Linked DNA regions of Aquibium oceanicum. The protein of the gene in region 3 interacts with the protein of the main gene of each other region in a pairwise test. Links are inferred from orthologs where the notes say so. Each region holds a gene or a part of one and is shown on either strand. Other genes may lie near its edges. The genes, in order: dnaE, dnaN and dnaQ.

Region 1 (11,152 bases), 2.5 Mb from region 3 along the record:
ACATCCTCGCCCGCACCGGCGCGGTCAACGCGCTCAACCGTTCGCTGCTGTCGAACTTCCTGCCGGCGCAGCTTGCCCGCTCCGCCGGACTGGGCATCCTGTCGGCATCCGCGCCGCTGCGGGCCATGTTCATGCGCGAGGGCCTGGAGCCGGGTTCCGGCCTCAGGAGCGCCTTCTCAGGTCGACGGGAAGAGGTCGGGCGGTAGGAAACCGCTCTTGATGAGATAGAGAAGCCCGGTGACGGTGAAGACCGACAGCACCGTCGTGATCAGGACGCTCGCCGACGCCCGCTCCATCCACACCCCGTACTGCTGTGCGATGACGAAGACGTTGGTCGCGGTCGGAAGACCGGCGAGCAGCACGGCGGTGTAGACCCAGACCGGATCGAAATCACCGACTGCGCTGAGCACCAGGTAGCAGAGCACGGGATGCAGGATGAGCTTGATCCCGGCGATCGGCGCCATAGCACGGGGAACGCGCTTCAGCGGCCGCAGCGCCAGCGTCACGCCCATGGTGAAGAGCGCGCAGGGTGCGGCGGCCCGGGCGAGCATCTCCAGGAGCCTCTGGAGAGATTCGGGTGGCGTCCAGGCAAAGGCGGCGGCGCAAACCCCGACGGCGGTGGCTATGATGAAGGGATGCAGCACGATCCGCTTCACGACATCGACGACCAGCGATCCGAACGATCGCTTCTCGCCGCCCGACAAGGCCATCATCATCGGCGCGATGGCGAAGTGCATGATGTTTTCGAAGCAGAAGATGAGCGCAACCGGCACAGCCGCGGCCTCGCCGAAGGCGAGAAGTGCTATGCCCGGACCCATGTAGCCGATGTTGCCGTAGGCGGCGGCGAGCCCCTTGATGGTGCTCTCGGCGATCTCTCCGCGCGAGACGATCGCGGAGCCGACGAACATCAGAGCAAACATGGCATATGTGGAAAAGACGGCGCCGAAGATGTAGCTCCATTCCGTGAGCCGCTCGATCGGCGTCTTCGACAGGAGTTGGAAAAAGAGGGCCGGCAACGCGACATAGATGATGAAGATGTTCATCCAGCCGAGCGCTTCGAGAGGCTGTCGGACGATCCTGGCGACCACGAAACCGAGGAAGATCAGCCCGAAGAACGGCAGTACGAGGCCGAAGATGTCCGCCATGGATGAGAATGCCTGAGAACCGCCGTCGCGCTAGCCGCTGCGCGACGAAGCGTCAAGTGCAACCGCTATTGAACTGGCGTGCGGGTTGCGCCACTTATGATCGCGGGTGGTGACACATATGAGTTCGATAAGACAAGCAAAGTTCCAGATAGGCCAGGTGGTTTCCCACCGCCTGTTCCCGTTCCGAGGGGTGATCTTCGACGTCGACCCGGAGTTCGCCAATTCCGAGGAATGGTACGAGGCGATCCCGGAGCACATTCGGCCCCGCAAGGACCAGCCGTTCTACCATCTTCTCGCCGAGAACGCGGAGAGCGAGTACATCGCCTACGTGTCGGAGCAGAACCTGGTGCCGGACGAATCCGGCGAACCGATCCGGCATCCGCAGATTTCCGAGTTCTTCGTCAAGACGCCCGACGGCCGATACGAGCCCAAACCGACGGCCATGCACTGATATCCGGTCGAGACGGGTTCTTGAGCCTCAGTCGCGCTTCAACTCCAGCCGCGCGGTCTCCACGGGCTGCCCCGTCTCGGGATGCTTCTCGACCGTGGTGAGGATCATGCGATTTTCGCTCGGGCTCGAGAGCGTCATGGAAGCTTCGGGATGTCCCGGCCACTGGAGCGCGAGTTCGAGCGTGCGGCCGCTGCGACGGCCGGCCAGATCGGCGGTGCCGCGTGGCGATCCGACATAGGAGCCGGCATACCGCCCCTGCGACACCTTCAGCTCCGCTCCGAGCCTGGTCGAGAAGACCAGCATCGCGCGGCAGTTTCCGTGGAGCGAGATCGTTTCGGAACCGGCGTCGCCAACGAGAGTGCACGAGACGTTCACCGGCTTGGACGCCGCCGTCATCCGCACCGGCCCGCCGCCCGACCAGTTGCCTTCCAGCGATTTCAGGAAATCCTCATCCGAAGCGCTGGCCGGCGTCGCCAAGCCGAGCATGAATCCGAATAGCAGAAGGATGATCTTCTTCATTGGCGTCCGATCTGGGGTAGCGGCATTGGTGAACCCATGTTGAGCTATCTGAGCACTGGCGTGCGTATGACAAGCGATAGGAATGCGCGGACGCAACACGTTGTGTGACAGCGCCAGCACGTCGCGTGAGGACGCCGCCTAGACCAGTTCGACCTCGACCACACCGGGCACGGCGCGCATCGCCGATACGATCTGCGGGGAGACCTTGTAGCGGTCGGGCAACTCGATTTCGACCTCCCCCTTGCCGCCTTCCTTGATGACGATGAGGCTCACCTGCCCCTCGCCGCGTTGCGACAGGCGCGATGCGAGCGCGGGCACCGGGTCGGCATCGCGCAGGTAGACCCGCACCGCCTGCTTGATCCGGCCGGCCTCGTCCTCCAGCGACTGCACGGTCTGGATGCGCAGATTTACACCTTCCGGCCGGTCCTCGGCCGCGACGGTGATGACCAGCGATCGGCCTGGCTCCAGATGGTCGCGGAACTGTGCCAGCGTTTCGGAAAAGAGCACGGCCTCGTACTGGCCGCTGGTGTCCGAGAAGGTGACGACGCCCATCCTGTTTCCGGTCCGCGTCTTGCGTTCCTGCTTGGAGGTGACGGTGCCGGCAAGGCGCCCGGCGGTCGCGCCACGCTTCACGGCGGCGGAGAATTCCGCCCAGTTCTGCACCCGCAAGCGCTGGAGCACGGTCTTGTACTCGTCCAGCGGATGGGCCGAGAGATAGAAGCCGACCGCCTGAAACTCCCGGTGCAGCATGTCGGCCGGCTCCCAGGGCTCGACCGCGGGCAGCCGCAACGGCTCGCGGGGGCCGGCGAGCGCCATGCCGAAGATGTCGTGCTGGCCGGACTGGGCGTCTTCCGCTGCACGCTGCGCCAGCCCCATCATGCGTTCGACGCCGGCGAAGAGTTCGGCCCGGCCGCGCTGGAAGCAGTCAAGCGCGCCGGCGCAAACGAGGCTTTCCAGAACCCGCTTGCCGACGATCCGGGGATCGATGCGCTCGCAGAAATCCTCGAGGGTCTCGAACTGCTTTTCCTTCCGCTTCGCCACGATGTGCTCGACGGCCGCCTCGCCGACGCCTTTGATGGCGGCGAGCGCGTAGTAGATGCGGTTCTCGCCGACCTCGAAGGCGCGGTAGGAGGTCTTGACCGACGGCGCCACGACTTCGATGCCGAGCCGCAGGGCGTCCTGCCGGAAGTCGGCCAGCTTGTCGGTGTTGTTCATGTCGAGCGTCATGGACGCTGCCAGGAACTCGACCGGGTAGTGCGCCTTCATGAAGGCGGTCTGGTAGGAGACGATGGCGTAGGCCGCCGCGTGCGACTTGTTGAAGCCGTAGTCGGCGAACTTCGCTAGGAGGTCGAAGATGAAGTCGGATTGCTGCTTGGAGACGCCGTTCTTGACCGCGCCCTCGACGAAGACGCCGCGTTGCTTGTCCATCTCGGCGCGGATCTTCTTACCCATGGCGCGGCGCAGAAGGTCGGCCTGTCCGAGCGTGTAGCCGGCCAGTTCCTGGGCGATCTGCATCACCTGTTCCTGGTAGACGATGACGCCTTGCGTCTCCTTCACCAGGTGATCGATCTTGGGGTGGATCGAGGCGATCTCCTCCTCGCCGTGCTTGCGGGCGTTGTATGTGGGGATGTTCTCCATCGGGCCGGGGCGATAGAGCGCCACCAGCGCGATGATGTCCTCGATGCGGTCGGGCTTCATGCCGATCAGCGCCTTGCGCATACCGGCGGATTCCACCTGGAAGACCCCGACGACCTCGCCTCGCGCCAGCATCTGGTAGGTCTTCTCGTCGTCGAGCGGCAGCTTCGACAGGTCGATCTCGATGCCGCGACGCCTGACGAGCTTGACGGCGGTGTCGAGCACCGTAAGCGTCTTCAGGCCGAGGAAGTCGAACTTGACCAGTCCCGCATCCTCGACCTTCTTCATGTTGAACTGCGTGACCGGCATGTCGGAGCGCGGATCGCGGTACATCGGCACGAGTTCGGACAGCGGGCGGTCGCCGATGACGATGCCCGCCGCGTGAGTGGAGGCGTGGCGGTAGAGGCCTTCGAGCTTCTTGGCGATGTCGAGCAGCTGCTCGACGATCGGTTCCTTCTCCATCTCCTCCTGGAAGCGCGGCTCGGCAGCGATGGCATCGGCGAGCTTGACCGGGTTGGCGGGGTTGGCCGGCACCATCTTGCAGAGCCGGTCGACCTGACCGTACGGCATCTGCAGCACGCGCCCGACGTCGCGCAGCACCGCCCTCGCCTGCAGCGTCCCGAAAGTGATGATCTGGGCGACCTGGTCACGACCGTATTTCTCCTGCACGTAGCGGATCACCTCGTCGCGGCGGTCCTGGCAGAAGTCGATGTCGAAGTCGGGCATCGACACGCGGTCGGGATTGAGGAAGCGCTCGAACAGCAGCGAGAAGCGCAGCGGGTCGACGTCGGTGATCGTCAGGGCATAGGCGACCAGCGAGCCGGCGCCCGAGCCGCGCCCCGGACCGACGGGGATGTCGTGCGCCTTGGCCCATTTGATGAAGTCGGCGACGATGAGGAAGTAGCCCGGATATTTCATCCGTTCGATGACGCCGAGCTCGTATTCGAGCCGTTCGGCATATTGCTCGTGGGTGTAGCCGGGCGAGGCGCCCAGCGTTTCGAGGCGCATGGCGAGGCCTTCGCGCGCCTGGCGCTTCAATTCCTCCGTCTCGGCCATTTCGGCGGCTTCCGCGTCGTCGGCGGACGAGGCCGTGAAGCGCGGCAGGATCGGGCTGCGGTTCCTCGGAAAGTAGGAACAGCGCATGGCGATCTCGACGGTGTTGTCGATCGCCTCGGGCAGGTCCGAAAAGAGGGCAGACATCTCGGCCTGGCTCTTCAGGTAATTGTCCGGGGTCAGCCGCCTGCGGTTGTCGTCGCCGATCACCGATCCCTCGGCGATGGCGATCAGCGCGTCGTGCGCGTCGTAGTCTTCGCGCGCAGGGAAGAACGCCTCATTGGTGGCGACCAGCGGCAGTTCGTGCCGGTAGGCGAGGTCAACCGTCGCCGCCTCTATCGCGCGGTCGTAGCCCTTCGGACGCTGCAATTCGACGTAGAGGCGGTCGCCGTAGACGCTTTTCAGCCTGAGCAGGCGGTCCTCGGCCAATGCGGGACGGTCCCCCTTGAGGGCGCAGCCGATCGGGCCGCCCTCGCCGCCCGTCAGGCAGATGACGCCGTCAGACAGCGCGGCGAGCCACTCCTCGCGCACCTGCACCGGGTCGCCGGGCGGGGTCTCCAGATAGGCGCGGCTGACGATGCGGACGAGATTGGCGTAACCCGCCTCGGTGGCCGCGATCAGCACGACCGACGCGCGCTCCCGGCCGGCGGCGCGCCCGTGGCCGCGGCTCGACTGTGGCTCCTCGCCTGCGAAGGCGATTTCCAGCTGGCAGGCGATGATCGGCTGGACGCCGTCCTTGGCCGCGTACTGCGCGAATTCGAGCGCGCCGAAGAGGTTCGACGTGTCGGCAACCGCGATCGCCGGTGCCCCGTCTGCGACCGCGTGCGCCACGATCTTCTTCAGCGGCAGCGCGCCTTCGAGCAGCGAATAGGCGGAATGGACGCGCAGGTGGACGAAGCTGCGCGCGGGCGCCGGTGCCAGCGGAGCGGCGGCTTCCGCAGCGGCACGCTTCAACGGATCGCGGATCTTGCGTTCTTCGGCCATGCGACTCGGGGCTTCAGGATGTTTCTCCCGGCATCATTCTAGGTGACGACGGATGCGTCCAGTGCGGAAGGCCGACGGTACACAGCTATCGGGTCGGCACACCGATCAAGAAAACTGGTGCCGGGTCCCGCATTGAAGGGTCAAAGATGCAATATCGAGTGACAAGTTCCGGCAGTTTCAGGCGAACTCCATGATCACCGCGTCGACAGCCAGGCTCTCGCCCGGCTTGGCGTTCACCTTCGTCACGGTGAGGTCGCGGTCGGCGCGCAGGACGTTTTCCATCTTCATGGCCTCGACGACGGCGAGCGTCTCTCCGGCCTTGACCTCCTGCCCTTCCTCGACCGAAATCGAGACCACCATTCCAGGCATGGGGCATAAGAGAAGCTTCGAGGTGTCCGGCGGGAGCTTGACAGGCATCAGCCGGTCGAGTTCGGCGGTCGCCGGCAGCATGGCGCGGGCGGTCACCGACATGCCTTTCCAGGCGATGCGCAGGCCGTTGGCGATAGGCCGCAGCTGCGCCGTCACGGAACGGTTCCCGACGGTTCCGCGCCAGACCGCCTCGCCGGGGCGCCAGCTGGATGCGACCGTCAGCGGCTTGCCGCCGGCCACGCGCAGATCGACCTCGAGCGGGATGGAAATCATGCCTTCCGCGATGCTGACCGGAATGTAGTCGTCGCCGATCTTCACCTCCCAGTCGGGCTTCAGCGCGCCGGTGTGGGGTGCCAGGCGGCCGGTCAGCCGGTCGAGACGATCCTTGCGCAGGAGTTCGACAGAGAGGGCGACGGCGGCGAGGACGGTCGTGTCGTCGGCATCCGGAAGGATTGGTTCGAAGCCGTCCGGATACTCCTCCGCGATGAAGGCGGTCGAAAGCCGGCCTTCGCGCCAGCGCGGATGCTGCATCAGCGCGGCGAGGAAGGGGATATTGTGCTCGATGCCGTCGACCACGAAGGCGTCGAGCGCATCCGACATCGCGTCGATCGCCTCGATGCGGGTCGGCGCCCAGGTGCAGAGCTTGGCGATCATCGGATCGTAGAACATCGAGATCTCGGCACCCTCGGTGACGCCGGTGTCGTTGCGCACCACGACGTCGCCGATCCGTCCCTCCTCCGGCGGCTGGTAGCGGGTCAGCCGGCCGATCGAGGGCAGGAAGTTGCGGTAGGGGTCTTCGGCGTAAAGCCGGCTCTCGACGGCCCAGCCGTTGAGCTTCAGGTCCTCCTGGCGGATCGACAGCTTCTCGCCCGCCGCGACGCGGATCATCTGCTCCACGAGGTCGATGCCGGTGATCAGTTCGGTCACCGGATGCTCGACCTGCAGGCGCGTGTTCATCTCGAGGAAGTAGAAGTTGCGGTCCTTGTCGACGATGAACTCGACCGTGCCGGCGCTCTGGTATTCCACCGCCTTGGCCAGCGCGACCGACTGCTCGCCCATGGCGCGGCGGGTCGCGTCGTCGAGGAAGGGCGACGGCGCCTCTTCCACGACCTTCTGGTTGCGGCGCTGGATGGAGCATTCGCGCTCGCCGAGATAGATGGCATTGCCATGCCCGTCGCCCAGCACCTGGATCTCGATGTGGCGGGGATCGACGACGAACTTCTCGATGAAGACCCGATCGTCGCCGAAGGAGGACTTCGCCTCGTTCTTGGAAGACTGGAAGCCCTCGCGGCACTCGGCGTCGTTCCAGGCGATGCGCATGCCCTTGCCGCCGCCGCCGGCCGACGCCTTGAGCATGACCGGATACCCGATCTCGCCGGCGATCCTGACCGCGTGGTCGGCATCTTCGATGACGCCGAGCCAGCCCGGAACGGTATTCACCTTCGCCGCATTGGCGAACTTCTTCGATTCGATCTTGTCGCCCATCGCCTCGATGGCTCGGGGCTTGGGACCGATGAAGACGATGCCTTCCTTTTCCAGCGCCGCGCAGAAGGAGGCGCGTTCGGACAGGAAGCCGTAGCCCGGATGCACCGCCTCCGCGCCCGTCGCCTTGCATGCATCGATGATCTTGTCGCCGACAAGATAGCTCTGCGCCGCCGCGGCCGGGCCGATGTGGACCGCCTCGTCAGCCATCTCCACATGCACCGCGTCGCGGTCGGCGTCGGAATAGACCGCCACCGTCGCGATCCCCATCTTCCGGGCGGTCTTGATGACGCGGCAGGCGATCTCGCCGCGGTTGGCAATCAGGATTTTCTTGAACATAGAAGCCGCGCTTCCCCCACTGCGTACGGTTCCCTTATTATGGAGAACCGGTCACCCGCTCAATAGCCCCGCCACCGAACCGCGGTCGATGCCGCCGGAGCAACGCCGGTGTGCATCATCCGTCGATCCGCCGCCAGTCCCCTGCCACGGCGACAGGGGCGAGACGGTTCAGGAGATCGCAACGCTTTTCGTCGTGCGTGATGGGCAGGATTCGCGACGGTGCGGCGACGGATTTCTTTCCTCCGCGAGCTTTAGGATATATCCGCTTGCGCAGGCGCGGATGCAAACACGTTCCGATGAACAGCACTCGCGCACGTGGAGAGGGAGTATCGAATGCCCAGCATCGACGCCGGCAACCGCAAACGGCACTGGGCGAGGACCAGGAACCTGGCCTTCGCCGTCGTGGCCGTGTGGGGCGTCGCAGCGATACTGGTTCCGCTTGCGGCGACGGCGGTCGGCGTGTTCCCCTTCCTGGATACCCCTTTCGGCTCAATCGTGTGGGCGCAGGGCTCGCTCTTCGCCGCGGTCGTTCTGATCTGGTCCGTGAACCTGCGGCAGGACCGGATCGACGACGTGACCGGCGTCGGGGACTGAGGGCCAATATGACGGACGACGACCGCGGCAGAAGCGGTTTCATCGACAATCCCGGCAAGCTCTTCGTTCTGGGGACGCTCGGCTTTTTGGCGTTCTTCGCCTTCATGGCGGTGCTGGAACAGATGGGGGTCGGAAGCGCGTCGATCGGGGCTGGCTTCCTCGTTTTCACGGTCGGATTCTACGCCGTGATCGGCTGGCTGGCGCGCACCGCGCGGGTCGATGTCTATTACGTCGCCGGCCGCGCAATTCCGACGCACTACAACGGCATGGCCACAGCGGCCGATTTTCTGTCCGGCGCGTTTTTTGTGGCGCTGGCCGGGGGCATCTACTTCGGCGGCTACCCCTATCTTGGCTTCGTGACAGGCATCGCCGGCGGCTTCGTGCTCGTGAACGCGCTGCTCGCACCCTTTCTGCGTAAGTCCGGCTGCTACACGGTCCCGGATTTCATCGGGACCCGCTATGGCAGCCGCACGGCGCGGCTCTGCGCGCTGGTCGTGCTGGCGGTGACGTGTTTCGTCTACCTGACCGCGCAGGTGAGCGCGACGGGGACGATCGCCGCGGTCACGCTCGGGTTACCGTTCGAGCAGGGCGTATGGCTGGCGACGATCGCCATTTTCGCCTGCTCCATGCTCGGCGGGATGCGCGGCGTCACCTGGACCCAAGCAGCCCAGTATGTCGTGCTGGCCATCGCCTTCCTGGTGCCGGTCCTGTGGATCGCGAGCGGGCAGGGCTTCGGATCGATCCCGTTCTTCTCGCTCGGCGACGCGATCGACCGCGTGACGGAGCTCGAGGCCCTGCACGGCTTGCATCCGGCCCGCGAGGCCATTGAAGGCTTGTCCGTGCTCGCCCAACCGCAGGGCGCGGAGGGCAGCGGTTGGACAATGGTGTCGCTCGCCGTCTGCATCATGGCCGGAACGGCCGCGATGCCGCACATCCTCATGCATTCGTTCACCACGCCCACAGTGCGGTCGGCGCGCCGGTCGGTGGGATGGGCGATCGTGTTCGCAGCGGTCCTCCTCCTCTCGGCGCCCGCCCTCGCCACGCTGACCAAGCTGCAATTGCTCGACCCGTCGCTGGCGACGTCTGTAATCGGCAAGGCGGTCGCGGAGGTCTCGAACCTCGGCTGGGTGCAGCATTGGACGTCGGCCGGAATGATGGCCGTCGCGGACCAGAACGGCGACGGGATCGTCCAGCTGAACGAGTTTTTCCTGCGGCCCGAATTGATCGTGCTGGCGGCGCCGGAGATCGCGGGGTTGCCGCATGTGCTCACGGCGCTGGTGGCGGCCGGTTGCCTAGCAGCGACGATGTCGACGGCCAACGGCCTGCTGCTGGCCATCGCCAATGCGCTGTCGCACGATCTCTACCACAAGGTCGTCGATCGCAAGGCGGATACGTCGCGCCGGCTGATCGTGGCCCGCCTGCTGCTGCTCGCCGCGGGCGCGGCTGCGGCCTACGCGTCCTCGCTGCAGGTGGCCGGCATCCTCGGCACGCTTGCCTGGGCCTTCGGCTTCGCGGCTTCCGGCCTGTTCTTCCCGCTGGTGCTCGGCGTGTGGTGGAAGCGGGCCAACATGGCGGGCGCGGTGGCGGGAATGGTCGGCGGTTTCGCGGCCGGGTCGGCCTATCTCTACCTGGTGTTCAACGAGATCATTCCGCCGCTGCTCGGGATCGACGACATGCGCTTCGGCATCGTCGGCATGGCGGCGAGCCTCCTGTGCATGATCGCCGCCACGCTGCTGACGCGCCCTCCTTCAAGGGAGGCCCAGGACATGGTCGACGAGCTGCGCATGCCGGGCGGACAAACCATCCTCGGCCAGGACTGAGCGGCCTGCCTCAGCCGGAGGCGTTGCGCACGTCCGCGACGGCTTCGAGCGCCTTGGCGAGGCGGTCGTCGCGTTCATAGATGTCGGCGAAGTACTCCACCTTTCCGTCCTGGTCCGGCCAGGCGGTGAAATAGGCGACGTAGACGGGGATCTTACGGTTCACCTTCTCGGTGGAATGGCCCTGCCCGATCTTCGCCGCGACGTGATCGACAGTGGTGCCGAGGACCGCGGCGGCCATGCCTCGCGGGTCGTGCAGCCTGACGCAGCCGTGGCTGAAGGCGCGGACGTCCTTGTTGAACAGGCTCTTGGACGGCGTGTCGTGCATGTAGATGGCGTGCTTGTTGGGGAACAGGATCTTCAGTTCCCCGAGCGCGTTCGCCTCGCTCGGCGTCTGCCTGACGTTGAAAGGGACCTTGCTGTTGTACTGCCACCAGTTGATCGACGACGAGGATATGTGGCGGCCCTTGGAATCCGTCACCTCGTAGCCGGAGCGATCGAGATAGCCTGGATCCTGGCGCAGGCGCGGCAGCATCTCGTTGACAATGATCGACTGCGGCACGCCCCAGTAGGGGTTGTAGTCGATCTGTTCGATCTCGTCGAAGAAGAAGCTTGTCTGGTTCGACACCTTGCCGACGACGACTCGCATCGACAGCTGGTCGACGCCATGGTCGTTGTAGGTCGCCGTGAATGCGGGCTGGTTGATGAAGACGCGCGGGCTGCCGAGGTCGGAGGGATGCCAGCGCAGCTGTTCCAGCGCGGTC
Region 2 (9,880 bases), 240 kb from region 3 along the record:
CCCGGTCGAAATGCGCGGCGATCTCGTCGAGCAGGAGCACCGGCGCCATCCCCGCGATCTCGCCGGTCAGCCGCGCATGCGACAGCACGAGCCCGACCAGCAGCGCCTTCTGCTCGCCGGTGGAGCAGAGCTCGGCGGGCATGTCCTTGGGGCGGTGGCGGGCGAGGAGGTCTGAGCGGTGCGGACCTTCGAGCGTGCGGCCGGCGGCGCGGTCGCGTTCGCGTCCCTCCGCCAGGCGGCGGCGAAAGTCTTCCTCGGCGTCGAGAGACGCGCTCGCGGCAAGCGCTTCCTCCAGGGGGCCGGAAAGCGCCAGGTCGGCCTTCGGGAAAGGACCGGTGTCGGGCGCCCGCTCGATCATGGCCTTGAGCAGCCGCACCATCTCGAAGCGTGCCGCGGCGATGGCGGCGCCGGTCTCCGCCATCTGCGCCTCGATGGCCTCGAACCAGGCTTCGTTTCTTGATCCCTCCGCCAGCAGGCGGTTGCGCCCGCGCATCGCCTTCTCGTAGTCGAGCGCGCGGCGGCCATGGGCGGGGTCGATGGTCAGCACGAGCCTGTCGAGGAAGCGCCTGCGGTCGGAGGCCGGACCGGTGAAGAGCCCGTCCATAGCCGGCGTCAGCCACATCACGCGCAGCCATTCCAGCATCTCGTCGGCCGATCGTGCGGTCGCGCCGTTGATGCGGACCTTGCGCCCCCCGTCCCCCTCGGCTGCGATTTCGCCCGCGCCGGTGCCGATTTCGGCCTCGCCCGACGGACCTTCGATCCGCGCATGGATGGCGAAGCCCCCGGGAGCGGCCTCGCGAACCAGGTCCGCATAGGGTGCCCGGCGAAGCCCGCGGCCGGGCGAAAGCAGGGAGATCGCTTCCAGGAGATTGGTCTTGCCCGCGCCGTTTTCGCCCGACAGCACGACGGCGCCCGGAGCGAAATCGGCGGCGAGGCTGGCGTAGTTGCGAAAGTTCGTCAGCTTGAGCCGGCCGATCGCGGCCCGGCGAGGCCGGCCGGCGGCTTCGCGATCCTCGTCGGCCACCGCCTCAGACGCGCATCGGCATCAGGACGTAGAGCGCCTGTTCATCCGCGAGATCGGTGATGAGCGTCGGAGAGCCGGCATCGGCGAGCATGAATTGCGCCTCCGATCCGTTGAGTTGCGCCGCCACGTCGAGGAGATAACGCGCATTGAAGCCGATCTCGACGGGATCGGAATCGTAGTCGGCCGCGATTTCCTCGACCGCGCTGCCGGAATCGGGATTGTTGACCGTCAGTGTGACCTGGCCGTCGGCGATCGACAGCTTGACCGCGCGGCCGCGCTCGGAGGAGATGGTGGAGACGCGGTCGACGGCCGCCGCGAAGCTCTGGCGATCGATCACGAGCTTCTTGTCGTTGCCCGACGGGATGACCCGCTGGTAATCCGGGAAGGTGCCGTCGATGAGCTTCGAGGTGAGTACGACGCTGCCGATGGTCAGCCGGATCTTGGTGTCGGACAGCTCCACGACCACCTTCACGTCCGGATTGTCGACGAGTTTCTGGAGTTCGCTGACCGTCTTGCGCGGGATGATGATGCCCGGCATGCCTTCCGAACCGGCAGGCGCCTCGATCTCGGCGCGCGCCAGTCGGTGGCCGTCCGTCGCGACGGAACGCAGCATGAGCTTCCCGCCGCTCTCGTGCGTGTGCAGGAAGATGCCGTTGAGATAGTAGCGGGTCTCCTCGGTCGAGATCGCGAACTGGGTCTTGTCGATCAGGCCCTTCAGGGCCGGCGCCTCGAGGCGGAAGATGTGGGAGAAGGAGCCCGCGGTCAGTTCCGGGAAGTCGGACTGCGGCAGGCACTGCAGCTTGAAGCTCGACCGGCCCGAGATCACCGACATGGAGTGGCCTTCCGGATCGGTCTTCAGCATCACCTCGGCACCGTCCGGCAGCTTGCGCACGATGTCGTAGAGCAGATGCGCAGGGACCGTCGTCGCTCCCGCCTGTTCGATCTGCGCGGGCGTCGCCTCCGTCACCTCGAGATCGAGATCGGTCGCCTTCAGCTCCAGGACCGCGCCGTCGGCCTTCAGCAGCACGTTCGACAGGATCGGGATCGTGTTGCGCCGTTCGACCACGCGATGCACGTGGTTGAGCGACTTGAGCAGGTTGGAACGTTCGAGTGTGACGCGCATGACGGACCGGTCTCGTGATCAGGGATGCTTCGAGCGCGAAGCGCAGAAACGAACGGCCCGAAACGGGCCGACAACGAGGGGCAAAATGACAGGAAAAGCGCGGCAAAGGCAAGCCCGCGCGAGGGCTACGCCCCCTTCGCGCGGGCATTCCCGGGGGAAAAGCGCCCCGGTCCGCCGCCCCGCGCGACCGGTCAGGCCGCCTGGTCGTTTATGAGCCTGCGCAGCAGCTCCAGTTCCTGCTCCAGCTTCTCGTCGGTGCCCGAGAGACCTTCGATCTTTCGCACCGCATGCAGCACGGTCGTATGGTCGCGTCCGCCGAACCGCCGCCCGATCTCGGGAAGGGAGCGCGGGGTCATCACCTTCGACAGATACATCGCCACCTGACGCGGCTTGACGATCGTGCGGGTGCGCCGGTTCGAGAGCAGCTCGGTCTTGGATACGTTGTAGTGGCGCGCCACGATGCGCTGGATATCCTCGATCCGCACCCGCTTCGGTTCGCCCGACCGGAACATGTGGCCGAGCAGTTCGTCGATGCGGTCGATCGTCAGCTGTGGTTCGAACGACTGCCGAAACAGCAACTGGTTGAAGGCGCCCTCGAGTTCGCGGCCGCTGCCGGTGACGGTGCGAGCGACGTGCTCCAGGATCTCGTCGGGAATTGCCAGCGACTGGTCTTCCGAGCGGGCCGCTTCCAGACGCTGCTTCAGCATGGACAGGCGCATGGCCATGTCCGGCGCCGACATTTCGAGCGAGACCCCGCCCTGCAGACGCGACCGGACGCGCGGTTCCAGCGATTCCAGATCAGACGCGGGACGGTCGGCAGCGACCACGACCTGTTTGGCGCTGTCGAGCAGCATGTTGATGAGATGGCAGAACTCGTGCTGGATCGACTTGCCCTGCAGGAACTGCATGTCGTCGATGATGAGCAGGTCGATGTCGCGAAGCTGTTCCTTCAGCGTCAGGGCATTGTTGTCGCGGATCGCGGTGGCGAAACGCCACATGAAGTACTCCGCCGTCAGGTAGACGACACGCGAGCCGGGGCGCCGCGCCAGCGACTCGGCGGCGATCGCCTGGAGCAGGTGCGTCTTGCCGAGCCCCACGGAGGCGTGGATGAAGAGCGGATTGAAGCGGATCGAGGTGGATGCATTCTCCGCCACCGTCCGCGCGGCGGCGAAGGCCACGCGGTTCGAGGGACCGTCCACGAAACTGTCGAACGTGTAGCGTCCGTCCAGCGGCGACCCGAGGATGCTCTGCCGAGGGGCGTTGTCTTTTATCGGGGCGCGGGGCTGCGCCTGCTTCGGTGCCGCCAGGACACCGTTGCCCAATGCCGTCTGGGGATTGCGCGTGGCCGGCTTGGCCGGGGCCGGCTCGGCCTCGATCAGTCCGCGGGTCGACCTGGCAGCGGTACGGACGACGATTTCAAGCCGCAGGATCTCGGGCTGTTCCTTCTTCCAGAGCTCGGTGATGAGGGACAGATAGTGATTGTTGATCCAGGAGCGCAGGAACGCCGTGGGTACCGATAGCCTGACAACGCCGCGCGAAGCTTCCGCAAGCTTCATGCGTCCGAACCAGCTCGAATAGACGTCCGCGCCGAGGCGCGCCTGCAACTGAGCCCGCAACTTGTCAAAGATGGAGTCTGCTTCCGAAGCTCCGCCGCGCATCGTGCCTTCTCCGCCGTTGTTGACAATGAAAGGAAGCCCCGCCTGTGCCCCCGTTTCAATTCCGCCGTACATGTCCTCGTTCCTTTTCATTGATCAAAGCTGCCCTCTCGCTCGCAACGGAACGGTCGCGAACGTCCTCGATTTTATCAGGCGGCCGCAGGCCGCACTCCTCGCTACACGTCCCCATTTCCTGCCGCCCCATTCGGGACGGCACGTCCCACTCCAGGCGCTCACGCGCCTTGGTCCCCAGTTTTCGGACAGCGCAAGGACCCCGCCCTGGCGCATACGCCAGGAGACACACGTCCTCACCTTACGCTGGACACGACGCTGACCGCCGCCTCAAACGGGCAAAACTCTAGCGCTCACCGGTTTCAATCCGGCGTGTGAGCGGTTCGAATTTTCCTGGGTATTAAGGGCCGCAGCCCTGTCCCGTTTGATGCTTAGACCTTAGAAAATGCGCTTCCGAGAGGCAAGGCCGCTTCATCGGTTTTTTACGGATATGGCGTAGCCGAGAGGTTGAAATCGGAGCCCTGAACTCAACCGTTCGGATAATTGCTTTGTGAATCAAACTGTTCCGAAACCGGGCATTTTGCGTAAGCGGCTATTAAAGAAATGATAATTTTCTGCTTGACATAATTAATTCACGCTAGCGTGAGGCTGCTGATGAACAAGCTGTGGACATCCCCGCGCAAGCTGTTGTTTTTGCTCCAGAAATCGTGAGCGCCGCTTTGCGGTTGCAAGGGTCCGTTTCCCCACGCCGGTCTGCAGGACGGTTATGCCGGCAAACGAAAAGCGTCCCGTTTTTCGCAATGCACTATGATGCCATGGGCAAGCCATTGGAGGCAAACGAAAAGCCCGGCGTTGCCGCCGGGCTTCATCAAGAATTGCTTAGCCGTATGACGTTGCGTCAGGCGCCGAGAGCCTTCACGCGCTGTGCCAGACGGGACACTTTCCGCGAGGCGGTGTTCCTGTGCAGGACGCCCTTCGTCGCGGCGCGCATCAGCTCCGGCTGAGCGTCCCTGAAAGCCGTCTCGGCCGCCGTCTTGTCTCCGGAAGCGATTGCTTCCTCGACCTTGCGCACGAAGGTGCGCACGCGCGAACGGCGGTTCTTGTTCATTTCGGTCCGGCGGGCGATCTTGCGCGTAGCCTTCTTGGCCGAGCTCGTATTGGCCATGGTGCCTCTCTCGTTTTGCCAGGGTCGCGCCACTCCGATGCCGGCAGGCGCGAAAACAAACGGGCGGCCGGATGGGCCGCCTCAGTCGTGCGGGCTTATAGTCGAGCTTCGGCGATGCGTCAACGCCTTCCGGCGGTGAAATACGAGAGTTTCACGGGCCCGATCGAGTCCTACCAACGGACGGTCGATCGTGCCGGGAGTCTCACCGACGAGGCTCCGATGAGGCGACGGAATGCTCCTCGCTCCGGGGAGCGGTGACGACTTTTATTATATGAGTTCGCCAGCGACCGCAGCCGTCAATCGCTCTCGCCTTCGATGGAGGGCACCGAAACGCCGGCCATCTCGGCGGCAAGCAGCCGCGCCGCGCCGGCGCGAGCGAACCGCATCAGGAGGGACTTGCGGGTGGCCGGCGCCAGCCGGTGTTCGGGAGCGTCGCGGACCACTTCCGCGCCGTAGCCGTCCGACAGGATGAAGCCGCACTCCTCCGGGAAGATCGAGGCCGGGACCTCCGGATGGGTGGCGAAGAAGAAGCGATCTGAGTGAAGCCGGTACTCCGGCCATTTCCGGTCGACGCGGAAATCCTCCACCGAGGACTTGATCTCTATGATCCATATCTCGGCATTGCGGGTGATCGCGATCAGGTCGGCCCGTCGGCCGGATGCAAGCGAAAGCTCCGGCAGGACGTGCGCGTTCATCTGCAACAGCATGCGCTGGACGCCGCGCCGGACCAGAAGCGCGCGTTCCGACTGACGGCCGTCGACGAGGGGATTGAGGGGAATCGGCGAGACGATGGGCATCGGCGCAGAATGCCACCATCGGGTTCGAAGCGAAACCTTCCGTCCAGCAGGTGCAAAAAGGCTCCTGCCATAGCGGCGGTCGCGAGGCCGGTCGGGGCTCCGGGGAACGAAGATGTTGCCGAACTGCAATAATTGTGGCTGAATTCCGCCCGTGGGGACGCGCCGGTGCCGATGAGGCTTGGCAAAATCAAGGTAAACTGCCGTTAAGATTTCGGACCTAATCATGGCTCGAATCGGGCAGGGCCTTCAATCGGGAACGAAGCATGAGAACAAGAGCAATCGTCGTCGCGGCGGGGTTGGCACTGGCGACGGCACTCGCGGGCTGCACGTCCGACGGCACCATCAGCATGTTTTCCTCCTCGTACGGATCGAAGAAGGATTCCGGCTACCAGCTGCCGTCCATTCCCATCTCCAAGGTGCCGCGGAAGTATCATCGGCAGACCGTCCGCTACGACACGAAGGAGAAGCCGGGTACCATCATCGTCGATACCAACGAGAAGTTCCTCTATCTCGTCATGCCGGAAGGCAAGGCGATGCGCTACGGCATCGGCGTCGGGCGCGAGGGCTTCGAGTGGAAAGGCACGGCGCGCGTGGCCATGAAGCGCGAGTGGCCGACCTGGACCCCGCCCTCCGAGATGATAGGCCGGCAGCCGGAACTTGCAAAATGGCGCGGCGGCATGCCGCCCGGTCTGATGAACCCACTCGGCGCGCGGGCGCTCTACCTGTTCAACAAGAATGGCGACACCGGATACCGCCTCCACGGCACGCCGGAATGGAATTCCATCGGGCAGGCGATGTCTTCGGGATGCATCCGGCTGATCAACCAGGACATCATCGACCTCTACGAGCGCGCGGAGAACGGCGCCAAGGTCATCGTTCTCTAAAGAAGAGCGCGGGTCGCCCCATCGCGGCGGCGACCCTTCGATCGTGCCCGGATCCGGCAAAGGCCCGGCACGATCACACCACCTGACGGGTTATTAAGCGCATTCCGGTCGGAACAGTTTGCGGGCGCGGTGTATTGCGTCCTGTGAACAGCCACGGGAGTGCTCAGATGCCGGACCAGATCTGGTGGAAGCGCGGGATCGTCTACCAGATCTACCCGCGATCCTTTCAGGACACCAACGGAGACGGGATCGGCGACCTGGAAGGCATTCGCCGCCGGCTCGACTATCTTGCCTGGCTCGGTGTCGAGGCCATCTGGATTTCGCCCTTCTATCCCTCGCCCATGGCCGATTTCGGCTACGACGTGTGCGACTATCGCGGCGTCGATCCGATGTTCGGGACGATGGAGGACTTCGAGCGGCTGGTTGAAGACGCGCACGCCCGCGACCTCAAGGTTATCCTCGACTTCGTGCCGAACCACACTTCCGAGGAACATCCCTGGTTCCGGCAAAGCCGGCAGTCGCGCGACAACGACAGGCGCGACTGGTACATCTGGCGCGATCCCGCTCCCAACGGAGGGCCGCCCAACAACTGGATCAGCAATTTCGGCGGCTCCGCGTGGCAATGGGACGAAGCCACTGGACAATACTACTACCACGCCTTCCTGAAGGAGCAGCCGGACCTCAACTGGCGCAACCGCGAGGTTCGCGAGGCGATGTACGATGCCATGCGCTTCTGGCTCGACCGCGGTGTCGACGGGTTCCGCGTCGACGTCATCTGGCATCTCATCAAGGACGCGGAGTTCCGCGGCAACCCGCCCAACCCCTCCTTCCAGCCAAGCCAGGCGGAGATCAACCGTTTTCTTCAGGTGCATTCGGCCGATCAGCCGGAGGTGCACGAGGTGATCGCCGAGATGCGGTCGGTTCTGCAGGAGTATCCGGAGCGGGTGCTGATCGGCGAGATCTACCTGCCGCTCGAAAGGCTCGTTGCCTATTACGGCGAGGACCTGAAGGGCGCGCACCTGCCGTTCAACTTCCAGCTTCTCCAGGCCAGCTGGCGCGCGGAGGAGATCGCCAGGCTGATCGTCGAATACGAGGACAAGCTCCCCGATGGCGGCTGGCCGAACTGGGTGCTCGGCAACCACGATCAGAAGCGGATCGCCGCGCGCGTGGGGCTGGAACAGGCGCGGCTTGCCGGCATGCTGCTCCTGACCCTACGCGGGACACCCACCATGTACTACGGCGACGAGATCGGCCTCGGCGAGGTGCAGATCCCGCCGGAGGCCGTGCAGGACCCGTGGGAGAAGAACGAGCCGGGCCTCGGCGTCGGCCGAGATCCCGCGCGCACCCCGATGCAGTGGGAGGACGGGGCCAACGCTGGCTTCACGGCAGGAAAGCCCTGGCTGCCGCTCGCAGCCGATAATGGCGATTGCAACGTCGCCTGCCTTCGTGATGACAAGAACTCGATTCTGTCGCTTTATCATCAGCTGATCCATTTCCGGCAGAGACACCCCGCGCTGAGCGTCGGCTCCTTCGAACTCAGTGGTGCCGAGGGCAACGTGCTGGCCTTCGAGCGCCGCCACGGCGACGAACGCTTCCGGATCGTGCTGAACTTCAGCAAGGAGAACCGCTCCTGCGCGATCCCTCGGGGATCGAAGGCACGTATCGTGCTGTCCACGGCTCTCGACCGCACAGGCGAGGAACTGGATGGATCGGTCGAGCTGCGGCCGAACGAGGGCATCCTGGCGACCCTCGAGCGCGACTGACCGACAAAGAGCCATCCCATCTGCTGTCGGAACGTGACCGCGCGGGAACCGTTGTCATGCCACATTGAAACGGGACGGGTTTGCCGATGCTGGACCTCTGGTACAAGAACGCGGTCATCTATTGCGTCGACGCGGACGCCTTCATGGATTCCAACGGCGACGGGGTCGGCGACTTCAAGGGCCTCGCCGACCGGCTCGACTACATCGAATCGCTCGGCGCCACCTGCATCTGGCTGCTGCCCTTCTATCCGAGCCCCAACCGGGACAACGGCTACGACATCACGGATTTCTACGGCGTCGACCCTCGCCTCGGATCGCTGGGGGATTTCGTCGCCTTCACGCGCGCGGCGCACGACAGAGGGATGCGGGTCCTCGTCGATCTGGTCGTGAACCACACCTCGATCGACCACCCCTGGTTCCAGAGCGCGCGCAGCGACCCGAATTCTCCCTACCGGGACTGGTACGTCTGGTCGGATGAGAAGCCGGAGAACATCCACGACGGCGTGGTCTTCCCGGGCGTGCAGGAGGCGATCTGGACGTACGATCGCAAGGCGAAGAGCTGGTACCTTCATCGGTTCTACAAACATCAGGCTGATCTCAACACCGCCAATCCCGAGGTGCGGGAAGAGATCGACAAGATCATGGGCTTCTGGCTCCAGCTCGGGGTCTCGGGCTTCCGCATGGACGCGGTCCCGTTCCTGATCGAGTACAAGGGGCTGAAAGAGCGTCCGAAGGAGGATCCGGCGGACTATCTGTCGGATTTGCGCCGGCTGCTGTCCTGGCGTCGCGCGGAATCCGTCCTGCTTGCCGAGGCGAACGTCACCATGAAGGAGGTGACCGACTATTTCGGCAAAGATGGAAACCGCATCCAAATGGTCTTCAACTTCATGCTGAACCAGCACATGTTCCTCGGCTTCGTCCGCAAGGATGCCGAGCCCATCCGGCGGGTTCTCGCCATGATGCCGGACCTGTCGATCGAGGGGCAGTGGGGCACGTTCCTGCGCAACCACGACGAACTCGATCTCGGGCGCCTGTCCAACCTGGAACGCCAGGAGGTCTTCAATGCGATGGCGCCCGATCCGGGCATGATCGTCTACGATCGCGGCATCCGGCGGCGCCTGGCGCCGATGCTCGACGGGGACCAGCGCCGGCTCCGGCTCGCCTACAGCCTGATGTTCTCGCTGCCGGGTACGCCCGTCATCTGGTACGGCGAGGAGATCGGCATGGGCGAGAACCTCGATCTCAAGGAGCGCGAGGCGGTCCGCACGCCCTTGCAGTGGTCGTCCCGGCCGAATGGCGGCTTCTCCGTCTGCCCCGGGGAGGACCTCGTCCGCGAGATGAAGGAAGATGGCGAGTACGGCTACGCGAAGGTCAACATCGACGCCCAGAACAATGCCCCCGATTCGCTGCTCAACTTCATCCGCGGCCTGATAAGGGCGCGGCGGGCGGTGCCCGAT
Region 3 (10,075 bases):
ACGACGTGTATGGCGACGGTGGGCCATTGCTTTGGCGGTGCGCTCGACACCCCGGACCAGTTTGACTAGGGTCCCGGAGATTTTTTTGGCGGTATGCGGACGTGGGTGCATGGGGAAATGTCTGACTGTATCCATCGGTGTGGCGCTGGCGTGGGGCGTGGTTCCCGCGCTCGCGCTGACCGAGGTTCCTCCGGGTAACCGGTACGCCGAACAGCCGCCGGTGCCGTCCGGATCGGCATCGCGGACCAAGGCGCTGAAGACCACATACGAGCGGAAGTACCAGAAGGTCCTGCACCTTCTGGAAACCGACGGATCGCTTCGCAGTAAAATCAGGGAGGCGTCCGCCCATTTTGGGCTCGATCCGCTCCATGTCGCCGGAGCGATCGTCGGCGAGCACACCTACAACGTCGACGCCTACGATCGGCTGCAGACCTATTACGTCAAGGCGGTCTCCTATCTTAACTCGAACTTCAGCTTCTCTTACGACGGGGAGAGCATCGAGAGCTTCATCGCCAGGCCGGAGTTCGGCGTGTGCACCGATAAGACCGGAAGCTACGACCTCTGGACCTGCCGCGAGCGCGTCTGGACGACGGTCTTCCGGGGCAAGACCGTGGACGGCAAGTCCTTTCCCGCCGACCGGCTCAGCGCCGTCTTCTTCCAGCCCTTCTACGCGGGCCAGACATTCGGCATCGGACAGCTCAATCCCCTCACCGCGCTGACCATGACGGACGTCGTTCACAAGGAGACCGGCCTTCCGACGCTCGATCATCGCAATCCGCAAGAGGTCTACCGGACGATCATGGATCCGGACCTGACGCTCACCTATGTCGCGGCGACGCTCCGCAAGTCGATCGACGCCTACGCATCGATCGCCGGCTACGATATCTCGGGAAATCCGGGCATCACTGCCACGCTCTACAATGTCGGCGATCCGGAGGGCCGCGCCCGTGCGCTGAAGGCGGAAAATCTGGCACGCAAGGCGAAAGGCGAACCACCGCGGTTGCCGGAGGAAAACTATTACGGCTGGCTGGTGAACGACAAGCTGCCGGACCTGCGCGCGCTCTTTCCAGAGTCCGGCAAGTCGCCGTCTATCGCCGGCCAGCCGAACGCAGCCGATCGATGAGATCGACCAGGACCTCCTCGTCCAGCAGACCGATCTCAGCCGCCAGCAGGTTAGCCAGTTCCGTCGCGGACGGAGAGAGGCCGGCGGTATCTATGACGACGCGTGGATGCGAGTGTTCGGCCAAGCGTACGAGCTCTTCGGCATCATCCCAGATGATGTTGAAGTAGCCGATGATCTTCTGCATCAGGATCCAGTTGGGGCGCCCCCTGTGCCCGCGTTCCAGCGCTGACAGATAAGCCGCGCTGACGCCGAGCGAACGCGCCATTTCCTTCTGCGTGACTTTTCTTTCGCGGCGCATCTCGCGCATGCGCAGTCCGAAGGGCGTCATCGCGAGGAAACATCCGACTGCCGGCGCAGCCGCACATAGAGAGCCCCGGCCCCTCCATGATGACGCGCGGCGAATTCGTAGCCGCCGACCAGCGGCCTGAACGATGGCGTCGCGAACCAGGCAGGCACGGCCTTGCGCAGGACGCCCTCGCTGCCGAGCGACGAGCCCTTGCCGGTGATGACCAGGACATGGCGGATACCCATCGCATGGGCGCGGTGGAGGAAGCCGAGCAGCAGCGCATGCGCCTCGCCCTGCGTCATGCCGTGCAGGTCGACGCGCGCTTCCAGCGGCAGCCGCCCCTTGGCGAGCTTCTGCCGGGTCGGCTGATCGATCGTGCGGGGCGTATGAACATGCTCCTGCGACTTACGGGGCCTCTGCGGCGGCGGCGCTGCGGCGGCGGCCTCGAGGACGTCGTGAAAGGCAGCCGATGCATCGACCATCGGGTCCAGCATCTCCTCCGGCAGCGTCTTCCCCTTCAGCGGGACCGCGGTGCGCGCGACCTGATTCCAGAGGATGCGGTCATCCTCGCTGAGATCGCGGCGGGAGCCCGTTCTCCGGCTCATGGTTCGGCGCTCGCAAGTGCCCGGGGGACGAACACATAGAAATCCGCCTCGCTGCGCACGACGCCGGCGATCTCGCCGGCAGCGTCGCCCGATCCGGCGAAAAGATCGCCGCGGGCGGGGCCGACGATCGCCGAACCCGTGTCCTGCGCGATCATCAACCTTCGGAACGGAGCCTCTCCAAAAGCCGCCAGGGCCGGAGCATGGATGAACAGAGGCGTTCCGAACGTGTGGAGCAGCCGGTCGACCGCGATCGAGCGACCCGCCGTCAGCGGCACCTTCGCGGCCGCCACCGGCCCGAGCCGCGGGTCGGTGACCTCAGCCTCCCGAAAGAAGATGAAGGAGCGGTTGCGCCACAGGATTTCGTCGATCCGGTCCGCGTGATCCCGGAACCATTGCCGGATCGACTGCATGGTGACGTCTTCCCGGCGCAGTTCGCCCATATCGGCCAGAACGCCGCCCGGTCCGGTGAACCGCTGGCCGGATTTCGCCGCGTAGGTGATCCGCTTGACGCTCGACGGCATGTTCAGCCGCGCCGCGCCCTGGACATGGATGAAGAAGACATCGACGGGATCTTCCAGCCAGGCGATCTCGAGGCCCTGGCCGGCCAGCGCTCCTTCCTCGATCGCCTTTCGATCGTGGTATTCCACGATCCTCCCCTCCATGGATCTGCCGAAGGCGAGATAGGGATCGAGTTCCGGCGATCTGTTGTGCTCGTCCAGATCGACGAGGTCCGCGGGGCGAGAATAGATCGGATACCGGAACTGTTCGGTGCGTGTCGGCGAGGCCACCGCCTCCGGCTCGTAGAAGCCGGTCACAAAACCGCGGCTACCATTTTCCGGGCGAATGAGATGGGGGACGAACCAGCGCTCGAAGAACGCGGTCGAGGCCGCATCGTCGAGCGCCTCGCAACCAATCGCCGCCTCGTAGGCGGCGGCGAACGCACTTGCTTCGATACCGAGCGAACCGGTCCTGTAGGGCTTTACGAGAGCAGCATGCCCGGCCGACCGCCGGAACGCTTCGAAGGCTGGCGCGGTGCGGTCGCTATCCCAGCCGGGGATATCCGCGAACTCCACGGGTCGGAAGAGCGAGGATAGCGGCACCTCTTCCCCTCGCCTGTCAGTCTTCGGCTTCGGTGGCCACGAGCTTCCAGTTGGGATCGCGCGAACGCGTATCGCGGGCGAAGGTCCAGACATCCTTCACTTCGGCGACCGTCTCGGGGTCGCCGTCGATGACCGAACCGGCGCTGTCGCGGGTCGCCGAGATGAGTTCGCTCACGATGCGAAGCGTGACGTGCGCTTCGGTGCCCTTCATTTCGGCCGAAACGATGTCGGCCTTTTCGATGCCGACGAAGGAGGACTGGATCTTCTCCGAGCGGGTCTCCCGCTCTGCGATCGCCTGCACGAAACCGTCGTAGACTTCGCGGGACAGGAGGTTCTTCAGCGTCTTCCGGTCGCCATCGGCATAGGCCATGACGATCATCTCGTAGGCCATCTTGGCGCCATCCAGGAAGACCTTGGGATCGAAGCTGGGATCGGCATCCCGGATCGCCCGCAGACCCTTGTTCAAATCCGTGCCGGGCGCGGCGGTCTTGTCGATGTCCGCATAGGCCGATTCGGTGTCGCCCGTCGCCTTGCGGCGTGGCAGGGAAACCACGTTGTCCTGAGGCGAAGGCCCCTCGGTTTCACGGGTACGGTTTGCGGTGTAAGGATCGAAGGGCGGTTTCTCGCTGCCGGTGCGGCGGCCGAGGACATTCCGCAGCTGCAGGAATATCACGACCGCAGCCACGATGAAGAACAGTGTCCCGAAGTCCAAGAATTCCATCTCGTCCGCCAAACAATCCTGTCGGGCCGCGCCAGGGCCGAAAAAACCCGTATCCTGATCAGACGCCGCGCAACCTCATTACGCCCATATAGAACGCGCCGGTCTATCATTCAAATCCAATGCGGCGCTAACTACCTATAGGGTTGACGCCTTTTCTCCACCCCAAAGCCCCGGAAAGATTCCGACGTGCGATTTCCCTTCCTCTTCATCCTCTTCGTCGCGGTCCCGCTCATGGAGATCGCCGCTTTCGTGCTGGTCGGCAGCCGGATCGGGGTCGTCGCCACGCTGGCGATGGTGCTGGTCACGGCACTGGTCGGTTCCATCCTCCTTCGCGTGCAGGGTTTCGGCCTTCTGAGCCGTATCCGCCAGGAGGTCGATGCCGGACGCGTGCCGCAGCGCGAACTCGTCCACGGCGTGATGATCCTGCTTGCCGGGCTCCTCCTGCTGCTTCCGGGATTCGTGACCGATGCCATGGGATTCCTGCTCTTCGTGCCGGCCTTCCGCGATGCCGCCTGGCGCTTCCTCAGCGCGCGCATCGTCGCCAATGTCGATATTCGCGGCATGGATCTCGGCCGCGCGCGGCAAAAAGACAGCCGGACCATCGATCTCGACGAGGAGGAGTACTCGCGCTCCACCGACCCGAACTCGCCGTGGAAGCGCGACTGACCCGCACCGGCGAGACGGCGAAACGCCCGTTCAGCCTTGTATCGCCACAATGTGCGTGATAGCCAACCGCCCAAATTGCGCCGCCCGGGCGGCGGTATCAAAGAAGGAACGACCGGATGGCGAACGAGACCAACGAGAACGGAACGGCAGGCGCGGCCACTGCCGGCAACGGCGCCCAGCCGTCGCTGAACGTGCTTGCACAGTATGTCAAGGATCTCTCCTTCGAGAGCCCCGGCGCACCGGGTTCGCTGCGCGGTCGCGACAAGGCTCCGAACATCGCAATCAACGTCAACGTCAACGCGAACCCGATGTCGGGCACCGAATACGACGTGACGCTGACGCTGAATGCCAAGGCGACCGTCGACGAGACCGTCCTGTTCAACGTCGAACTGATCTATGGCGGCGTCTTCCGGGTCGCGAACTTTCCGAAGGAGCACGTCCTGCCGGTGCTCTTCATCGAGTGCCCGCGGCTTCTGTTCCCGTTCGCGCGCCAGATCATCGCCGAAGCGACCCGCAACGGCGGCTTCCCGCCGCTGATGCTCGATCCGATCGACTTCGCGCAGATGTTCCAGCAGAAAATCGCAGAGGACCAGGCGCGCTCCAAGGTCCAGGTCAGCTGAGGCCAGTCGACCCGGCTATTCCGCAGCATGCGTGAAGCCGGAGGCCGGTTCCCGGCCCTCCGGCATCGCGATCCGCTTCCAGATCGCCGCGTCTCCCAGCCCCTCGACCATCGCCGCGTGTGCGGCGCGCTCTGTCGGCAGAAGCCGCGGAGCAAGCGGGATCCGGCGCCGCGCGACCGCCGCGACCACACTCATCCCGCCCGCATCGATCTCGACCGCCGCCTCGACGACTTCCAGTCCGAGCGCGGCCTGCTTGCCGCCGACGAGTTCGATGTAGACTTCCGCCAGCAGCTCCGAATCGAGCAGCGCGCCGTGCTTGGTGCGGCGGCTGTTGTCGATCGCATAGCGCTTGCACAGGGCATCCAGTGAATTCGGGCCCATCGGATGCTTGCGGCGTGCCATCGCCAGCGTGTCGACGACGCGGTCGGGAAGCAGTGGCTCGATGCCGACCCGCTTCAGCTCCTGGTTCAGGAAGTTCATGTCGAAGGTCGCGTTGTGGGCGACGAGCTTGGCGCCGTCGATGAAAGCCAGGAACTCTCCGACGATCTCGGCGAAGGTGGGCTTCCCGGCAAGATCGGCCATGCTGATGCCGTGCACAGCCTGGGCTTCCGGATGAATCTCCCGGCTGCTGGGGTGAATGTAGAAATGGATCGAGCGGCCCGAGGGGAAGCGGTTCACGAGCTCGACGCCGCCGATCTCGATGACGCGATCCTCCAGCGGGTCGAGACCCGTGGTTTCGGTGTCGAAGATAATTTCCCGCAAAACGCCCGGCTCCGATTCGTGATCGCGACGAGCTTAGCCGATTTCGAGCGGAAATGTACCCGTTCAAGCGGGGCGGTGGCCCGTCAGTTCACCGATTATTGCCGCCACCGCCTGGCGCGCCGGCTCCATGCCCTGCCCGGTGTCGATGACGAAATCCGCCCGGGCGCGCTTCTCGGCATCCGGCATCTGCTTCGCGCGGATGGCCTCGAACTTTTGTTCCGTCATGCCTGGGCGCTTCAGCACGCGCTCGCGCTGTACCTCGGGAGAGGCGGTGACGACGACGATCCGGTCCACTCGGTCGGCGCCGCCGGCCTCGAAGAGCAGCGGGATGTCCAGCACGATCAGCGGGGCGCCTCGCGACTCTTGAAGCCTGACGAATTCGGCTTCTGCTTCGCGGACGAGCGGATGCACGATCGCCTCCAGCTTCCGCATCGCCTCGCCGTTTCCCAGGACGGACTGCGCCAGCCGCGTGCGATCAACAACGCCGTCCCTGATGGCCTCGGGAAACGCCTCGCCGATCAGCGGCACTGCCACTCCGCGGTAGAGTTCGTGCACCGTGGCATCCGCGTCGTTCACTGGAACGCCGAAATCGGCGAACATTTTCGCCGTCGTCGACTTGCCCATTCCGATCGAGCCGGTCAGTCCGAGGATGATCACTTGCGCAGGTCCATATCGGCGACGACGAGCGTCCTCAGCTCCTCGGTCACACAAGGCCGGGTACCGAACCAGCGCTCGAAGCCGGGCACGGCCTGGTGGAGAAGCATTCCGAGCCCGTCGACGATGGTCAGTCCCCGTGCGCGCGCGGCAGCGAGCAGCGGCGTGATCAATGGAACGTAGACGATGTCGGTGACGACTGCATGATCGGGCAGTGGCGCGAGATCGATCGCTTCGCCGGCGTCTCCCGCCATACCGAGCGGCGTGGTGTTTACGAGCAGGTCGGCATCCGCGAGAAGTTCGGGCACGGCGGCCCAGCCGTGCGCGGTTACCTTCGGCCCGAAGCGATCGGCGAGTTCCCTCGCTCGCGCGGGGCTTCGGTTGACCACCCTTATCTCCCGGTAACCCTTCGCCGACAGCGCATGGACGATCGCGCGCGCGCTTCCGCCGGCACCGAGCACGACCGCCGTGCCGCCAGCGCTCCATTGCGGTGCACGGGCATCGAGATTGGCGGAAAAGCCGGACCAGTCCGTGTTCGTCCCGCACAGGCGGCCATCCTCCAGCCAGACGGTGTTGATCGCCCCGACGATCCTCGCGGCTTCGTCGATGCGGTCGGTCGCCGCGAAGGCGGCCTCCTTGTGGGGGATGGTGACGTTGCCGCCAGCGTAGCCCGCCGCCGCAAGTCCCCTGATGAACGGATCGAATTCGGATGGCGCCACGTCGACCGCGACGTATTCGCCGGTCAGGCCGAGCGTTCTAAGCCAGTATCGGTGGATCAGCGGCGACCGCGAATGCGCCACCGGATGCCCGCAGACGAATGCCCGCGTCCGTGCGTCAGCCATCGATCGCGCCCAATGCCCTGAGTTCCGCGAGCAGCGGCAGAAGCGGAAGACCGACGATGGTGAAATAATCCCCCTCGATCTTTTCGAAGAGCTGGATTCCGCGACCCTCGACCTGATAGGCGCCGACGCTCGAAAGCGCGTCGTCGCCCACGGCCGACAGATAGCGTCCGACGAAGCCCGGATCGAGCTCGCGCATGGTCATGGCGGCTACCGCCACATGACGCCAGATCGTCTCGCCGTCGCGGACGATCACCACCGCGCTGTTGAGATAATGCGTCTTCCCCGACAGCCGCAGCAGATGGCGGCGCGCGCCCTCCATGTCCTCGGGCTTGTGGAAGACCTCGTCTTCCAGCGACAGAGTCTGGTCCGAGCCGATCACGAAGGCGCCGGCATGCGCCTCGCTCACCGATGTGGCCTTCGCTTCCGCCAGGACGGAGGCGATGTCCTCCGCACCTGCGCCTGAATTCGCCAAGGGGGCCTCGAGGGATCGCTCGTCGAGATCCGCCCTGACTACCTGAAAGGTCACGCCGGCATTTTCCAGCAACTGGCGCCGGAATGGGCTGCCCGAGGCGAGGATGATCTGGTCGCGCATTTTCGTTCTCCTTGGCCGGTCCCGCTAGCGGCTGCGACCGCGCAACGCAAGGATGGCGGCCGCGGTTTCCTCGATGGAGCGGCGGCTGACATCGATCATGGGCCAGCCGTAGCGGTTGCAGATCTGCCTGGCGTAGGTCAGCTCCTCCGAAATCACCGTGCGATCGGCATAACGTTCCGCATCGTACCCAGCGCCGGTGCCGAGAATCCGGTTCTGGCGCACGTGCGAGATGCGTTCGGCGGAGGCGATCAACCCGACGATCAGCGTCCGTTTCGCCTTCTTCAGGCTGTCGGGGATGTCGACGCCCAGGACGATCGGCAGGTTCGCGGTCTTGATGCCGCGGTTGGCGAGATAAATGCTCGTCGGTGTCTTCGACGTCCTTGAAATACCGACGAGCACGATGTCGGCCTCGTCTATGTCCGTCGGCAGCTGCCCGTCGTCATGCTCCATGGTGAAGTTCAGCGCGTCGATGCGGCGAAAATATTCGGCATCGAGCACGTGCTGCGCGCCGACGCGTCGGCCGGCCGGTTCTCCCAGATAGGACTGGAAGACGGTGAGCACGGGTTCGAGTACCGAAACGCAAGGCAGGCCCATTGCCGCGCAGCTCTCGTCGATCATGCGGGCCAGCGGCTGGTCGACGATCGTGTAGAGGACGATCCCCGGTTCGCTGTCGATCTCCTGAAGCACGGCGGCAAGCTGCCGCTCCGTGCGGATCAGCGGATAGATATGCTCGATCGCACGCGCATCCTTGTACTGGGCCGACGCCGCCCGGCCGGCGGCCAGCAGCGTCTCGCCGGTGGCATCCGATATGAGGTGGAGATGAAAGAAGTTTCGCGGCTTGTTCACAGGGGAAAGGCCTGTCCTGTGGGAATCAGGGGATGGTTTGGCGAGACCGCGAGGTGCGGCCGGCGCGACTGTATCAGAAGCCGTTTCATCCACAATTCGGATGGGTGTGGAATTGTCTCCCGGGCTGGGGAGGAAAAGGCGGGCGGTAGAAGTCGTCCGGAACAAGCCTGCACGATCGCAATAAGCGGTGCCGGATCAACTCCCTGTTTGTGAACAGGAATTCTGGACAATCCCCGCTATCACCACCGCCGCCGCGACACTATGCACGCGCGCGATCGGAGGTACCCGCGCTGGCGCGGATGGGGAAAAGCCGATATCCCCGATTCTGACAGAGTCTAAGAACAATCAGATTCCTTAAAAAAGAGATTCTCTTTTTCATTGAGGGCGGAGAGGTGACGCAGATGGCAGTCGAACGACGGATGATGCGCGTCCTGAAGGGCGAGACTGTCTATCCTCCTCCGATCTGGATGATGCGCCAGGCTGGCCGCTATCTGCCCGAGTACCGGGAAGTGCGGAAAGAAGCCGGGAGCTTCCTCGATCTCTGTTACAATCCCGATCTCGCCGTCGAAGTGACCCTGCAGCCGATCCGGCGCTTTGGCTTCGACGCATCGATCCTGTTTTCCGACATTCTCGTCGTTCCCCATGCGCTCGGAAGGGATCTGCGCTTCGAAGAGGGGCAAGGACCGCTGATGACGCCGATCGATGAGACGGGCATCGAAGAGCTGAGGACGGATGCGTTCCACGAGCGACTCGCCCCCGTCTACGAGACCGTGAGGCGTCTGCGGCACGAACTTCCGGCCGAGACGACGCTTCTCGGGTTCTGCGGCGCCCCTTGGACGGTCGCCACCTACATGATTGCCGGGAAGGGCACGCCCGAGAAGGCGCCGGCTCGGCTGTTCGCCTACGAGCATCCGCAGGCCTTCGCGAAGCTTCTCGATGTCCTGGCGGACGTCTCTGCGGAGTATCTCATCCGGCAGATCGACAATGGCGCGGACGCCGTCCAGATCTTCGACAGCTGGTCGGGTGTGCTCGACGAGGCTTCGTTTCGCACAATCTGCGAGGCGCCCGTCGCCAGGATGGTGAAGAAGATCAGGCAGGCGCACCCGGAAACCCCGATCATCGGCTTTCCGAAAGGCGCTGGCAGCCTCTACGACGGCTACAAGGCAAGCACCGGCGTGCAGGCACTCGGGCTCGACTGGGCCGTGCCGCTCTCCCAGGCGCGCCGTTTGCAGGCGCAAGGGACCGTTCAGGGCAATCT

What was found.
Region 1: the proteins of dnaQ (region 3) and dnaE interact in binary tests that used the Escherichia coli proteins (3 or more experiments, as listed by UniProt). The link is inferred for Aquibium oceanicum from one-to-one orthologs.
Region 2: the proteins of dnaQ (region 3) and dnaN interact in binary tests that used the Escherichia coli proteins (3 or more experiments, as listed by UniProt). The link is inferred for Aquibium oceanicum from one-to-one orthologs.

The regions. Positions count from the first base shown.
Region 1 is NZ_CP018171.1:2,875,731-2,886,882, forward strand. Bases 2,054-6,106 are described here. They hold dnaE (DNA polymerase III subunit alpha), read right to left. Parts: upstream 5,788-6,106; coding sequence 2,254-5,787; downstream 2,054-2,253. Other genes in these bases: BSQ44_RS14040 (hypothetical protein), read right to left, coding at 2,054-2,115; BSQ44_RS14050 (acetyl-CoA carboxylase biotin carboxylase subunit), read right to left, coding at 5,965-6,106. In the rest of the region: BSQ44_RS14025 (UbiH/UbiF family hydroxylase), read left to right, coding at 1-206; BSQ44_RS14030 (AEC family transporter), read right to left, coding at 177-1,145; heat shock protein HspQ, read left to right, coding at 1,264-1,596; more of BSQ44_RS14040, read right to left, coding at 1,624-2,053; more of BSQ44_RS14050, read right to left, coding at 6,107-7,977; BSQ44_RS14055 (sodium/substrate symporter small subunit), read left to right, coding at 8,311-8,571; BSQ44_RS14060 (VC_2705 family sodium/solute symporter), read left to right, coding at 8,580-10,391; BSQ44_RS14065 (L,D-transpeptidase family protein), read right to left, coding at 10,402-11,152. UniProt on the Escherichia coli protein: DNA polymerase III is a complex, multichain enzyme responsible for most of the replicative synthesis in bacteria. This DNA polymerase also exhibits 3' to 5' exonuclease activity. The alpha chain is the DNA polymerase catalytic subunit.
Region 2 is NZ_CP018171.1:623,230-633,109, forward strand. Bases 89-2,869 are described here. They hold dnaN (DNA polymerase III subunit beta), read right to left. Parts: upstream 2,148-2,869; coding sequence 1,029-2,147; downstream 89-1,028. Other genes in these bases: recF (DNA replication/repair protein RecF), read right to left, coding at 89-976; dnaA (chromosomal replication initiator protein DnaA), read right to left, coding at 2,339-2,869. In the rest of the region: more of recF, read right to left, coding at 1-88; more of dnaA, read right to left, coding at 2,870-3,895; rpsT (30S ribosomal protein S20), read right to left, coding at 4,713-4,979; BSQ44_RS03165 (MmcB family DNA repair protein), read right to left, coding at 5,276-5,776; BSQ44_RS03170 (L,D-transpeptidase), read left to right, coding at 6,040-6,660; BSQ44_RS03175 (alpha-amylase family glycosyl hydrolase), read left to right, coding at 6,828-8,423; BSQ44_RS03180 (alpha-amylase family protein), read left to right, coding at 8,510-9,880. UniProt on the Escherichia coli protein: Confers DNA tethering and processivity to DNA polymerases and other proteins. Acts as a clamp, forming a ring around DNA (a reaction catalyzed by the clamp-loading complex) which diffuses in an ATP-independent manner freely and bidirectionally along dsDNA.
Region 3 is NZ_CP018171.1:380,134-390,208, reverse strand. What follows is about bases 4,011-6,986. They hold dnaQ (DNA polymerase III subunit epsilon), read right to left. Parts: upstream 5,884-6,986; coding sequence 5,137-5,883; downstream 4,011-5,136. Other genes in these bases: BSQ44_RS01935 (shikimate dehydrogenase), read right to left, coding at 6,537-6,986; coaE (dephospho-CoA kinase), read right to left, coding at 5,947-6,540; secB (protein-export chaperone SecB), read left to right, coding at 4,618-5,121; BSQ44_RS01955 (FxsA family protein), read left to right, coding at 4,022-4,501. In the rest of the region: BSQ44_RS01980 (DUF1402 family protein), read left to right, coding at 110-1,123; BSQ44_RS01975 (helix-turn-helix domain-containing protein), read right to left, coding at 1,089-1,451; BSQ44_RS01970 (Smr/MutS family protein), read right to left, coding at 1,448-2,014; mltA (murein transglycosylase A), read right to left, coding at 2,011-3,114; BSQ44_RS01960 (Tim44/TimA family putative adaptor protein), read right to left, coding at 3,131-3,835; more of BSQ44_RS01935, read right to left, coding at 6,987-7,379; BSQ44_RS01930 (Maf-like protein), read right to left, coding at 7,372-7,971; BSQ44_RS01925 (pyruvate, water dikinase regulatory protein), read right to left, coding at 7,996-8,817; hemE (uroporphyrinogen decarboxylase), read left to right, coding at 9,219-10,075. UniProt on the Escherichia coli protein: DNA polymerase III is a complex, multichain enzyme responsible for most of the replicative synthesis in bacteria. The epsilon subunit contain the editing function and is a proofreading 3'-5' exonuclease.